DNA from 3 places in the Streptomyces sp. NPDC047706 genome. Region 1 is predicted to be linked to each of the others. Evidence: riboswitches for the same ligand, from Rfam matches in the RefSeq annotation. Region 1 holds a riboswitch; each other region holds the start of a gene.

Region 1 (3,238 bases):
CGGCCGGCCCCAGCGCGGGCAGGGTGACGCTCCGCCAGGCGCTCAGACGTGACGCCCCGAGCATCCGCGCGGCCTCCTCCTGACGTGGGTCGAGTTGCGCCCAGAGCCCGCCGACCGTGCGTACGACGACCGCGTAGTTGAAAAAGACGTGCGCGAGCAGGATCGCCCACACCGTGGTGTCCAGCCGTACGCCCCAGAGGTCGTCCAGCAGCCCGCCGCGCCCGACCAGCGCCAGGAACGCCGTGCCGACCACGACGGTCGGCAGCACGAACGGCACGGTCACGACCGCCCGCAGCACCTGCTTGCCGGGGAAGTCGAAGCGGGCGAACACATACGCGCCGGGCAGCGCGATCAGCAGCGTCAGCGCGGTCGAGGCGAGCGCCTGCCAGGTGGTGAACCACAGGACGTGCCGGATGCCGGACTGGGCGAGGACGTCGGCGATCCGCCCGAACTGCCAGCTCCCGTCGGCCTTCAGCCCACGGCCGACGATCGCGGCGACGGGATAGGCGAAGAAGACGGCGAAGAACGCGACGGGCAGGGCGAGAAGCCCGAGCCGCGCCGCGTTCCCGCGGGCCCTGGCGGCTACTTGAGTACGAGCGACGTCCACGACTTGACCCACTCGTCACGGTTTTCGGCGATCTTCGCCGGGTCCAGGGTCCCGGGGTCCTCGGCCTGCGGGCCGTACTTCACGAACTCCGCGGGCACCTGGGCCCCCTCGCGCACCGGGTAGACGAACATGTTCAGCGGCATGTCGTCCTGGAACTGCTTGGTGAGCATGAAGTCGAGCAGCGCCTTGCCGCCCTCGGGGTTCTTCGCGTTGTTCAGCAGCCCGGCGTACTCGACCTGCCGGAAGCAGGTGCCCATGGCCACGCCGGTGGGCGCGGTCTTGGGCTTCGGATCGGCGAAGACGACCTCGGCGGGGGGCGAGGAGGCGTACGACACGACCAGCGGCCGGTCGCCGCCCGCCTTCCTGCCGCTGGCGGAACCGGAGAACTCCTCGTTGTAGGCCTGCTCCCAGCCGTCCACGACCTTCACACCGTTGGCCTTGAGCTTCTTCCAGTAGTCCTCCCAGCCTCCCCCGCTCTCGGCTCCGCTGGAGCGGGAGGTGCCCCCATCGCCGTACTTCGCGGCCGTGCCGAGCAGGAAGCCGAGGCCGGGTGAGGAGGTGGCGGCGTTCTCGGTGACGAGGAGATTCTTGTACGCCGGGTCGGCCAGGTCGTCGAGGGTCTTCGGCGGGTCCAGCTTGCGCTCGCCGAACCAGGCCTTGTCGTAGTTGACGCAGATGTCGCCGGTGTCGACGGGGGTGACGCGGTGCTGCTCCTGGTCGGCCCGGTACTCCGGCTTGACCAGGTCGGCGTCCTTCGCCTCGTACGGCTGGAAGAGGCCGTTGTCGAGCGCGCGGGACAGCAGGGTGTTGTCGACGCCGAAGAGGACGTCGCCCTGCGGGTTGTCCTTGGTCAGGACGGCCTTGTTGACGGCCTGGCCGGCGTCGCCGTCCTTGAGGACCTTGATGTGGTAGCCGGACTGCTTCTCGAAGGCGGCGATCACGCTCTTGGACACGGCCCACGAGTCGTGGCTGACGAGGGTGACCGTCTTGGAGTCCGAGCCTTCACCGCCGGATCCCGAGGCCCCGCACGCGGACAGCGTGACCATGCCCAGCCCGACGACGACGGCTGTGAACTTCCTGGTGTTGCTCACTGATTTCCTCCTGGGTGACCAGGAAGAGACGCGGCCCTGCCCGGGACCTGGAACGGGTTCCCGGGCAGGGCGCAACAGCTCGAGTGACGACCGATCTCCCTACCCAGAATGACCTGGGCGAGGTTCAGAGGGTCTGCGGCCCACCCAAGATATGGCTGCCGCACTCTCAGCGCTGTGGCGCTCCCCTGCCGGAATATGAAGATGTGTACGGCGTCAGACTACCGCTCGGTGGCCGCGAGCTGACCACACGCCCCGTCGATCTCCTGACCACGGGTGTCCCGGATCGTGACCGGTACACCATGGGCGGCGATGGCCTCCACGAACGCCTTCTCGTCCTCGGGCCGGGACGCGGTCCACTTGGAGCCCGGGGTCGGGTTCAGCGGGATGAGGTTGACGTGCACGGGCTTGCCCTTGAGCAGCCGGCCGAGCCGGTCACCGCGCCAGGCCTGGTCGTTGATGTCCCGGATCAACGCGTACTCGATGGACAGCCGCCGCCCGGACCTCTGGACGTAGTCGAACCCGGCGTCGAGCACCTCGCGCACCTTCCAGCGCGTGTTCACGGGCACGAGGGTGTCGCGCAGCTCGTCGTCCGGGGCGTGCAGCGAGATCGCCAGCCGGCACTTGAAGCCCTCGTCGGCGAAGCGGTGGATCGCCGGCACCAGTCCGACGGTCGAGACGGTGATCCCGCGCTGCGACAGCCCGAGCCCGTCCGGCTCGGGGTCGGTGAGCGCGCGGATGGCACCGACGACGCGCTTGTAGTTGGCCAGGGGCTCGCCCATGCCCATGAAGACGATGTTCGACAGCCGCGAGGGCCCGCCGGGCACCTCGCCGTCGCGCAGCGCCCGCATGCCGTCCACGATCTGGTGGACGATCTCGGCGGTGGACAGGTTGCGGTCGAGCCCGGCCTGCCCGGTGGCGCAGAACGGGCAGTTCATCCCGCAGCCCGCCTGCGAGCTGATGCACATGGTCACCCGGTCCGGGTAGCGCATCAGCACCGACTCCACGAGCGTCCCGTCGAACAGCCGCCACAGCGTCTTACGGGTGGTGCCCTCGTCCGTCGACAGATGCCGCACGACGGTCATCAGCTCGGGCAGCAACGCCTCCCGCAGCCTCCCCCGCGACCCGGCCGGGATGTCGGTCCACTGCTCCGGATCGTGCGCGTACCGCGCGAAGTAGTGCTGCGAGAGCTGCTTGGCACGGAACGGCTTCTCACCGATCTCGGCAACAGCGTCCTTGCGCTCCGCAGGCGTGAGATCGGCAAGATGCCGCGGCGGCTTCTTGGCTCCGCGGGGGGCGACGAATGTGAGTTCTCCGGGCTTAGGCATGGCTGTACCAGTGTCGCAGATCCACTTGGGTGACCTGCGGCTGCCGCCGGCTACGACGGTCGTCGGCAGCTGTCACCGGTCGTCGCCGAGCGCCCTCGGACGCCCGGTGTCGGCCCGGCAGACGGGGCCGCGCATCCTGACCGCTGCACCTTGCCCGCCGCTCCACGGCTGCAGCAGCCGCCCGGAAGGACCTCCACCTGGGTTGTGCGGCCCGC
Region 2 (3,238 bases), on a different contig from region 1:
CCAGCCCTGTCCATTGCCCTGGCTCTGATCACTGCCCCAGCCCTGTCCATTGCCCTGGCTCTGATCACTGCCCCAGTCCTGTCCACTGCCCTGGCCCTGATCACTGCCCCAGTCCTGTCCACTGCCCTGGCCCTGATCACTGCCCCAGTCCTGTCCACTGCCCTGGTCAGAACCACCGCCGTGGCCGTAGCCACCGGCCTCTCCAAACCCGTGGCCCCGGCCACCATCCGCGGCAGCAGCACGCTCCAGTCCGTCCCCGGTACCGGGGCCCTGCCCGGGCACGCCCCCGGCACCGGCCCCGTGCTCGCGCCGGCCACCCGAGCCCACTCCGGAGGCGGATCCATCCTGCCCGAAGCCCGACCCGCCATCCGAACCCGAGCCGGGAGCCCCTCCTGAGCCGAAGCGGGGTTCGCCACCCGACGCCAGGCCCGACCCACCAGGCGAGTCGAAGCCGGGTCCGCCACCCGAGCCGAACCGTGACCCCTCTCCCGCACCGTAGCCCGACGGGTCGCCAGGCCCGCCCCCCGGCCCGTAGCCCGACCGGTCGCCAGGCCCGCCCCCCGGCCCGAAGCCCGGTCCGAAGTCAGCCCGCTCACGCGGACCCGAGCCGGATCCGCCACCCACGCCCATGTCACTCACGCCGATGCCACCTACACCCATGCCGAAAGGACCACCCCGGCCACGACCCGGAGTATTCCCTTGCCCCATGCCAGGGGCGGCACCGCCCCGGCCACCGCCAGAAGCGTCCCCCCGCCCCGCCCCAGGCGCACCTCGGCCCATATCGGGCCCCCTGCCCGGAGCGGTGCCACCCCCGACCACATCTGAGCCGCGTTCCGACCCCGTGCCGGAGCCGGTTCCGCGCGGCGGTTCCTGCGGCGGGAACGGGGGCTGCTGATTCGAGGTCACCGACCGATCATCGCAAGAACGGCTGGGGCCCTCTGTTCACCGCGCCCGAATTGACGCTAGCGTGGGGGCACCTTTGTAAACGCGGGAGCTCGGAGCACCGGGCTGAGAGGGCGCTGACCTCCGTCTTCGCGATGTTTCACGTGGAACGTGACTCGGCACGAGTGATGTTTCCCATGAAACGCCGACAGACGGAAACCGCTGCGTCGACCGCCGAACCTGTTACCGGGTAATGCCGGCGTAGGGAGATCGGTCTCATGGCCAACAAGGACGCACGCACGCCTGCCTCCACCCAGAACGCGACCGAGGACGCGATCAACGGGGAGGCCGGGAAGTCCATCGGCTGGCACAAGGCGTACGTCGAGGGCTCCCGCCCCGACCTGCATGTGCCGGTCCGTCAGGTGCACCTCACCAACGGGCAGTCGGTCACGCTGTACGACACATCAGGCCCGTACACCGATCCACTCGTCGAAACCGACGTCCGCCGCGGTCTGTCACCGCTGCGGGAGAACTGGATCATCTCCCGCGGCGACACCGAGGAGTACGCGGGCCGTCCCGTCCGTCCCGAGGACGACGGGATCAAGCACACGTCGCCGCGTGGCGGGCTGCGCAACCTCGACGCTGTTTTCCCGGGCCGCCCGCGCCTGCCGCGTCGCAGCCGGGACGGTCAGGCGGTCACGCAGCTCGCGTATGCACGACGGGGGGAGATCACGCCCGAGATGGAGTACGTGGCCATCCGGGAGAACGTCTCGCCCGAGGTCGTGCGTGAGGAGATCGCTGAGGGGCGGGCCGTTCTGCCCGCGAACGTGAACCACCCGGAGATCGAGCCGATGATCATCGGCAAGCGGTTCCTGGTGAAGGTCAACGCCAACATCGGCAACTCGGCGGTCACGTCCTCCATCGAGGAGGAGGTCGAGAAGATGACCTGGGCGACCCGTTGGGGCGCCGACACGGTCATGGACCTGTCCACGGGCCGCAACATCCACACCACGCGCGAGTGGGTGCTGCGCAACTCCCCCGTCCCCATCGGCACGGTGCCGCTCTACCAGGCTCTGGAGAAGGTCGACGGCCGGGCCGAGGCGCTGACCTGGGAGATCTACAAGGACACGGTCATCGAGCAGGCCGAGCAGGGCGTGGACTACATGACGGTCCACGCGGGCGTGCGTCTGGCGTATGTGCCGCTGACGGCGAACCGCAAGACCGGGATCGTCTCGCGCGGCGGCTCGATCATGGCGGCGTGGTGCCTGGCCCACCACAAGGAATCGTTCCTGTACGAGAACTTCCAGGAACTGTGCGAGATCCTCGCCGCCTACGACGTCACGTACTCGCTCGGCGACGGCCTGAGGCCCGGCTCGATCGCGGACGCCAACGACGCGGCGCAGTTCGCGGAACTGCGCACTCTCGGGGAACTCAACCGGATCGCGAAGCGTTTCCACGTACAGACCATGATCGAAGGCCCGGGACATGTCCCGATGCACAAGATCAAGGAGAACATCGACCTTCAGCAGGAGATCTGCGATGAAGCTCCGTTCTATACCCTCGGCCCGCTGACGACGGACATCGCGCCGGCGTACGACCACATCACTTCGGGTATCGGCGCCGCGATGATCGCCTGGTGGGGCACGGCCATGCTCTGCTACGTCACGCCCAAGGAACACCTGGGCCTGCCCAACCGTGACGACGTCAAGACCGGCGTCATCACCTACAAGATCGCGGCCCACGCGGCCGATCTCGCCAAGGGGCACCCGGGTGCGCAGGAATGGGACGACGCGCTGTCCGACGCCCGCTTCGAGTTCCGCTGGGAGGACCAGTTCAACCTCGCCCTCGACCCGGACACAGCCCGTGAGTTCCATGACGAGACCCTCCCGGCCGAGCCCGCCAAGACGGCACACTTCTGCTCGATGTGCGGACCGAAGTTCTGCTCGATGAAGATCTCCCAGGACATCCGCCGTGAACACGGCGGCACGCAGGCGGAGATCGAGCAGGGCATGGCCGAGAAGTCGAAGGAGTTCGCGGCGGCAGGCAACCGGGTGTATCTGCCGATCGCGGACTGACCCGGCCGATGGGACGGGGGCGCTGGCCTGCGGCCCCGTCATCGTCTCGGTCCAGCCCGCACCCGACAGCACGCCGGCGCCGGACCTCCGGCTTGCGCACCACGGGGGCGCAAGCCGGAGGTCATTCCGGCTTGTGGTCCGGGCCTCCGAAGTCCGGGCTGGAGTAGTCCGGGCTCGTGAAGCTCGGGCGTGAGCCCGACGGGCCGTCACCGGGACTGGTGAAGCCCGGACGGTCGTAGCCCAGGTGCGGCATCCGACTGGTCGGGATCGTCGGGGCCGCA
Region 3 (3,238 bases), on a different contig from region 1:
GCGCGCCGGGTCGGCGAGCAGCTCCGGGCTCATCGCGGCCGCGGCCTCGATCAGCCGCCGGCCCTGCGCCAGGTCCCGAGGGCGGCCCACGGCGAGCAGGGCGACCAGCCGGCCCTCCCGCAGCCAGCACACCGACCAGGCGGGCCCCGCCGGGTCTCCGCGCCACACGGTGGCGTCGGCGCACGCGTGGTGCCCGGCGTACTGGACGAAGCGCCCGAACTGCTCTGACCAGAAGTACGGGACCGGGTCGTAGACGGCCGGTGCCTCGCCGATGATGTTCGCCGCGATCGTGCGGGGGCCCTGCAGGGCGTTGTCCCAGTGGTGCACCATCAGCCGCTCGCCGTACCGCGCCGAGGGGAAGGACGCGCAGTCACCCACGGCGTAGACGTCCGGCGCCGAGGTGCGCAGGTGGTCGTCGGCCAGGACCTCCCCGTGCCGGCCGAGCTCGATGCCGGAGCCGGCGAGCCTGCGTGTGGCGGGCCGGGCGCCGATGCCGACCACGACGGCGCCGGCGGGTACCCGCGATCCGTCGTCCAGGACGACCGCCCCGGGCTCGACCCGCTCCACGCGCGCGTGCGTGCGGAGGACGGCGCCGCTGTCGGCGTACCAGGCGCTCATCGGCGCGGCCACGTCGGCGGGCAGCGCCCCGGCGAGGGGACGGTCCGCGGCCTCGACGACGGTCACCGCGCAGCCCGCCTCCCGGGCGGCGGTGGCGAACTCCGCGCCGATCCAGCCCGCGCCGACGACCACGATGTCGTGCTGCCGGGCGAGCACCGGCCGCAGCCGCTCGGCGTCGTCCAGGGTACGCAGCAGGTGCACGCCCGGGACGCCCTCGGCGCCGGGCAGGGTGACGGGTTCCGCTCCGGTGGCCAGGACCAGCACGTCGTACGGCACCGGCCCGGCCTCGGTGTCCAGCTCGTGGTCACCGGGGCGCACACCGGTCATCTCACGCCCGAGGTGCAGCTCGATGCCGAGCGCCTCGAAGTCGACGTCGAAGGCGGAGTGCTCGGCCGTGCCGAGCAGGACCGCCTTGGACAGCGGCGGCCGGTCGTACGGCTGGTGGGGCTCGGCGCCGATCAGCGTCACCGCGCCGTCGAAGCCCTGTTCCCGCAGGGCGACCGCGGTCTGCACCCCGGCCATGCCCGCGCCCACGACGACCACGCGCCGCGCCTGTGCCCTCGTCTGCTCGCTCACCTGATCACCATAGACACCTGACAGTTTGTCAGTAAGGGGGGCGGTGCCCGTTGCGCGGTCCCCCGTGCCACGGGCCACCGCTAGCCGAGCTGCTCGACCGCGCTCGTCCCGCTGCCGGCCTGCGACTCCCACTCCCAGCTCTCCTCCAGCCGGACCCGCCCGTCCGGCAGTTCCACGACGGCCGACACACAGTGCCCCGAGGACGTCGTCCCGTCCCGCTTGAGCTGCACGTACCGGAAGTCCAGCCGGTCCCCCGCGCGCGTCCCCACGAGGTACCCGCGGACGACGTCCCCACCCGCGTACTCGGCCCAGACCTCGCCGTCCTCCTCGTGGTACGTGAACCGGGTGCGCGTACCCACCTGGCCCGGGGCCTGGTCGGCGACGGGAGCGAGGACGAGGCCGTCCAGTGAGCGGGGCATGCCAGGCGGCTCCCTTACAGAGGGGCGGAGTCAAGAGCTAGGGTGGCCACCGTAAAGCACTCGCGGGAGCCCGGACGCACCGGGCTGAGAGGGAGGCTGGGCGGCCTCCGACCGTACGAACCTGATCCGGGTCATGCCGGCGAAGGGAGGGGCGCGGTACCCGTGTCGTCTTCTGCACGCACCTCGGACGTCCTCGTCATCGGGGGCGGAATCATCGGTCTGGTCACGGCCTGGCGTGCCGCGCAGCGCGGACTCGCCACCGCCGTGGTGGACCCGGAACCGGGCGGCGGGGCCGCCCAGGTGGCGGCCGGCATGCTGGCCGCCGTCACGGAACTCCACTACGGCGAGCAGACCCTGCTCGGTCTGAACCTCGCGTCGGCCCGCCGCTATCCGGATTTCGCGGCCGAACTCACCGACCTCACCGGTCACGACCTCGGCTACCGCCGCTGCGGCACCCTCGCCGTCGCGCTGGACGCCGACGACCGCGCCCATCTGCGCGAACTGCACGCCCTGCAACGGCACACGGGGCTCGACTCCGAGTGGCTGTCGGGCCGGGACTGCCGCCGCCTGGAGCCGATGCTGGCGCCGGGTGTGCGCGGCGGGCTGCGGGTGGACGGCGACCACCAGATCGATCCGCGGCGGCTCGCGGCGGCCCTCGTGGCCGCCTGTGAGCGGGCGGGTGTCGTCTTCCACCGGGAGTGGGCCGAGCGGCTGCTGGTCGTCCGGGAGCGGGCGACGGGCGTCGTCACGCGCGCGGGGGGCGAGCTGGCCGCCGCGCAGGTGGTGCTCGCCGCCGGCAGCCTCAGCGGGCGGCTCGCGGGCGTCCCGGACGCCGCAGTGCCGCCCGTGCGGCCGGTCAAGGGGCAGGTGCTGCGGCTGACCGTGCCGGCGCGCCTCGCGCCGTTCCTGAGCCGCACCGTGCGCGCGGTGGTCCGCGGCAGCCACGTCTACCTGGTGCCGCGGACGAGCGGTGAGCTGGTCGTCGGCGCCACCAGCGAGGAGCTGGGCTGGGACACGACGGTCACCGCCGGGGGCGTGTACGAGCTGCTGCGCGACGCGCACGAGCTCGTCCCGGGGCTCACCGAGCTGCCGCTGACGGAGACCAGGGCGGGCCTGCGGCCCGGCTCGCCCGACAACGCGCCCCTGCTCGGACCTACGGGGCTGGACGGTCTGCTGCTGGCCACCGGCCACTACCGCAACGGCGTCCTGCTCACCCCGGTGACCGGTGACGCCATGGCGCACGTCCTGACGACCGGTGAACTTCCGGACGAGGCCCGTCCCTTCACGCCGAAGCGCTTCAGCGCCGCACTCACGGAGCAGCCCGCATGATCATCTCCGTCAACGGGGAGCCCCGCCGGATCGCCGACGGGACGGCTCTCGACGCCCTCGTACGCACCCTCACCGCGGCGCCCTCCGGAGTGGCCGCCGCCCTCAACGAAACCGTCGTCCCGCGTACCCAGTGGCCCGCCACACCCCTTTCGGAAGGGGACCGTGTCGAGGTCCTCACCGCCGTCCAAGGAGGCTGACCCATGGCCGACGATCCGTTTGTCCTCGGAGGTACGACCTTCACCTCCCGGCTGATCATGGGCACCGGCGGCGCGCCGAGCCTGGACGTGCTGGAGCGC

Evidence for each region. Region 1 has a riboswitch for thiamine pyrophosphate ahead of ACGF8A_RS09185 (thiamine ABC transporter substrate binding subunit). Riboswitches for the same ligand answer to the same signal wherever they lie in the genome.
Region 2: it holds a riboswitch for thiamine pyrophosphate, as region 1 does, so the genes downstream of both, thiC (phosphomethylpyrimidine synthase ThiC) here and ACGF8A_RS09185 (thiamine ABC transporter substrate binding subunit) in region 1, are expected to answer to the same signal.
Region 3: it holds a riboswitch for thiamine pyrophosphate, as region 1 does, so the genes downstream of both, thiO (glycine oxidase ThiO) here and ACGF8A_RS09185 (thiamine ABC transporter substrate binding subunit) in region 1, are expected to answer to the same signal.

The regions. Positions count from the first base shown of each region.
Region 1 covers NZ_JBIDCW010000006.1:93,583-96,820, forward strand. The annotation lists gene ACGF8A_RS09180 (ABC transporter permease) at 1-607, opposite strand, end outside; gene ACGF8A_RS09185 (thiamine ABC transporter substrate binding subunit) at 583-1,653, opposite strand; TPP riboswitch at 1,777-1,895, opposite strand; gene rlmN (23S rRNA (adenine(2503)-C(2))-methyltransferase RlmN) at 1,917-3,023, opposite strand.
Region 2 covers NZ_JBIDCW010000039.1:34,822-38,059, forward strand. The annotation lists TPP riboswitch at 978-1,167, shown strand; gene thiC (phosphomethylpyrimidine synthase ThiC) at 1,161-2,957, shown strand; gene ACGF8A_RS32635 (hypothetical protein) at 3,079-3,238, opposite strand, start outside.
Region 3 covers NZ_JBIDCW010000010.1:93,294-96,531, reverse strand. The annotation lists gene ACGF8A_RS14470 (NAD(P)/FAD-dependent oxidoreductase) at 1-1,194, opposite strand, end outside; gene ACGF8A_RS14465 (hypothetical protein) at 1,275-1,613, opposite strand; TPP riboswitch at 1,666-1,779, shown strand; gene thiO (glycine oxidase ThiO) at 1,776-2,942, shown strand; gene thiS (sulfur carrier protein ThiS) at 2,939-3,139, shown strand; gene ACGF8A_RS14450 (thiazole synthase) at 3,143-3,238, shown strand, end outside.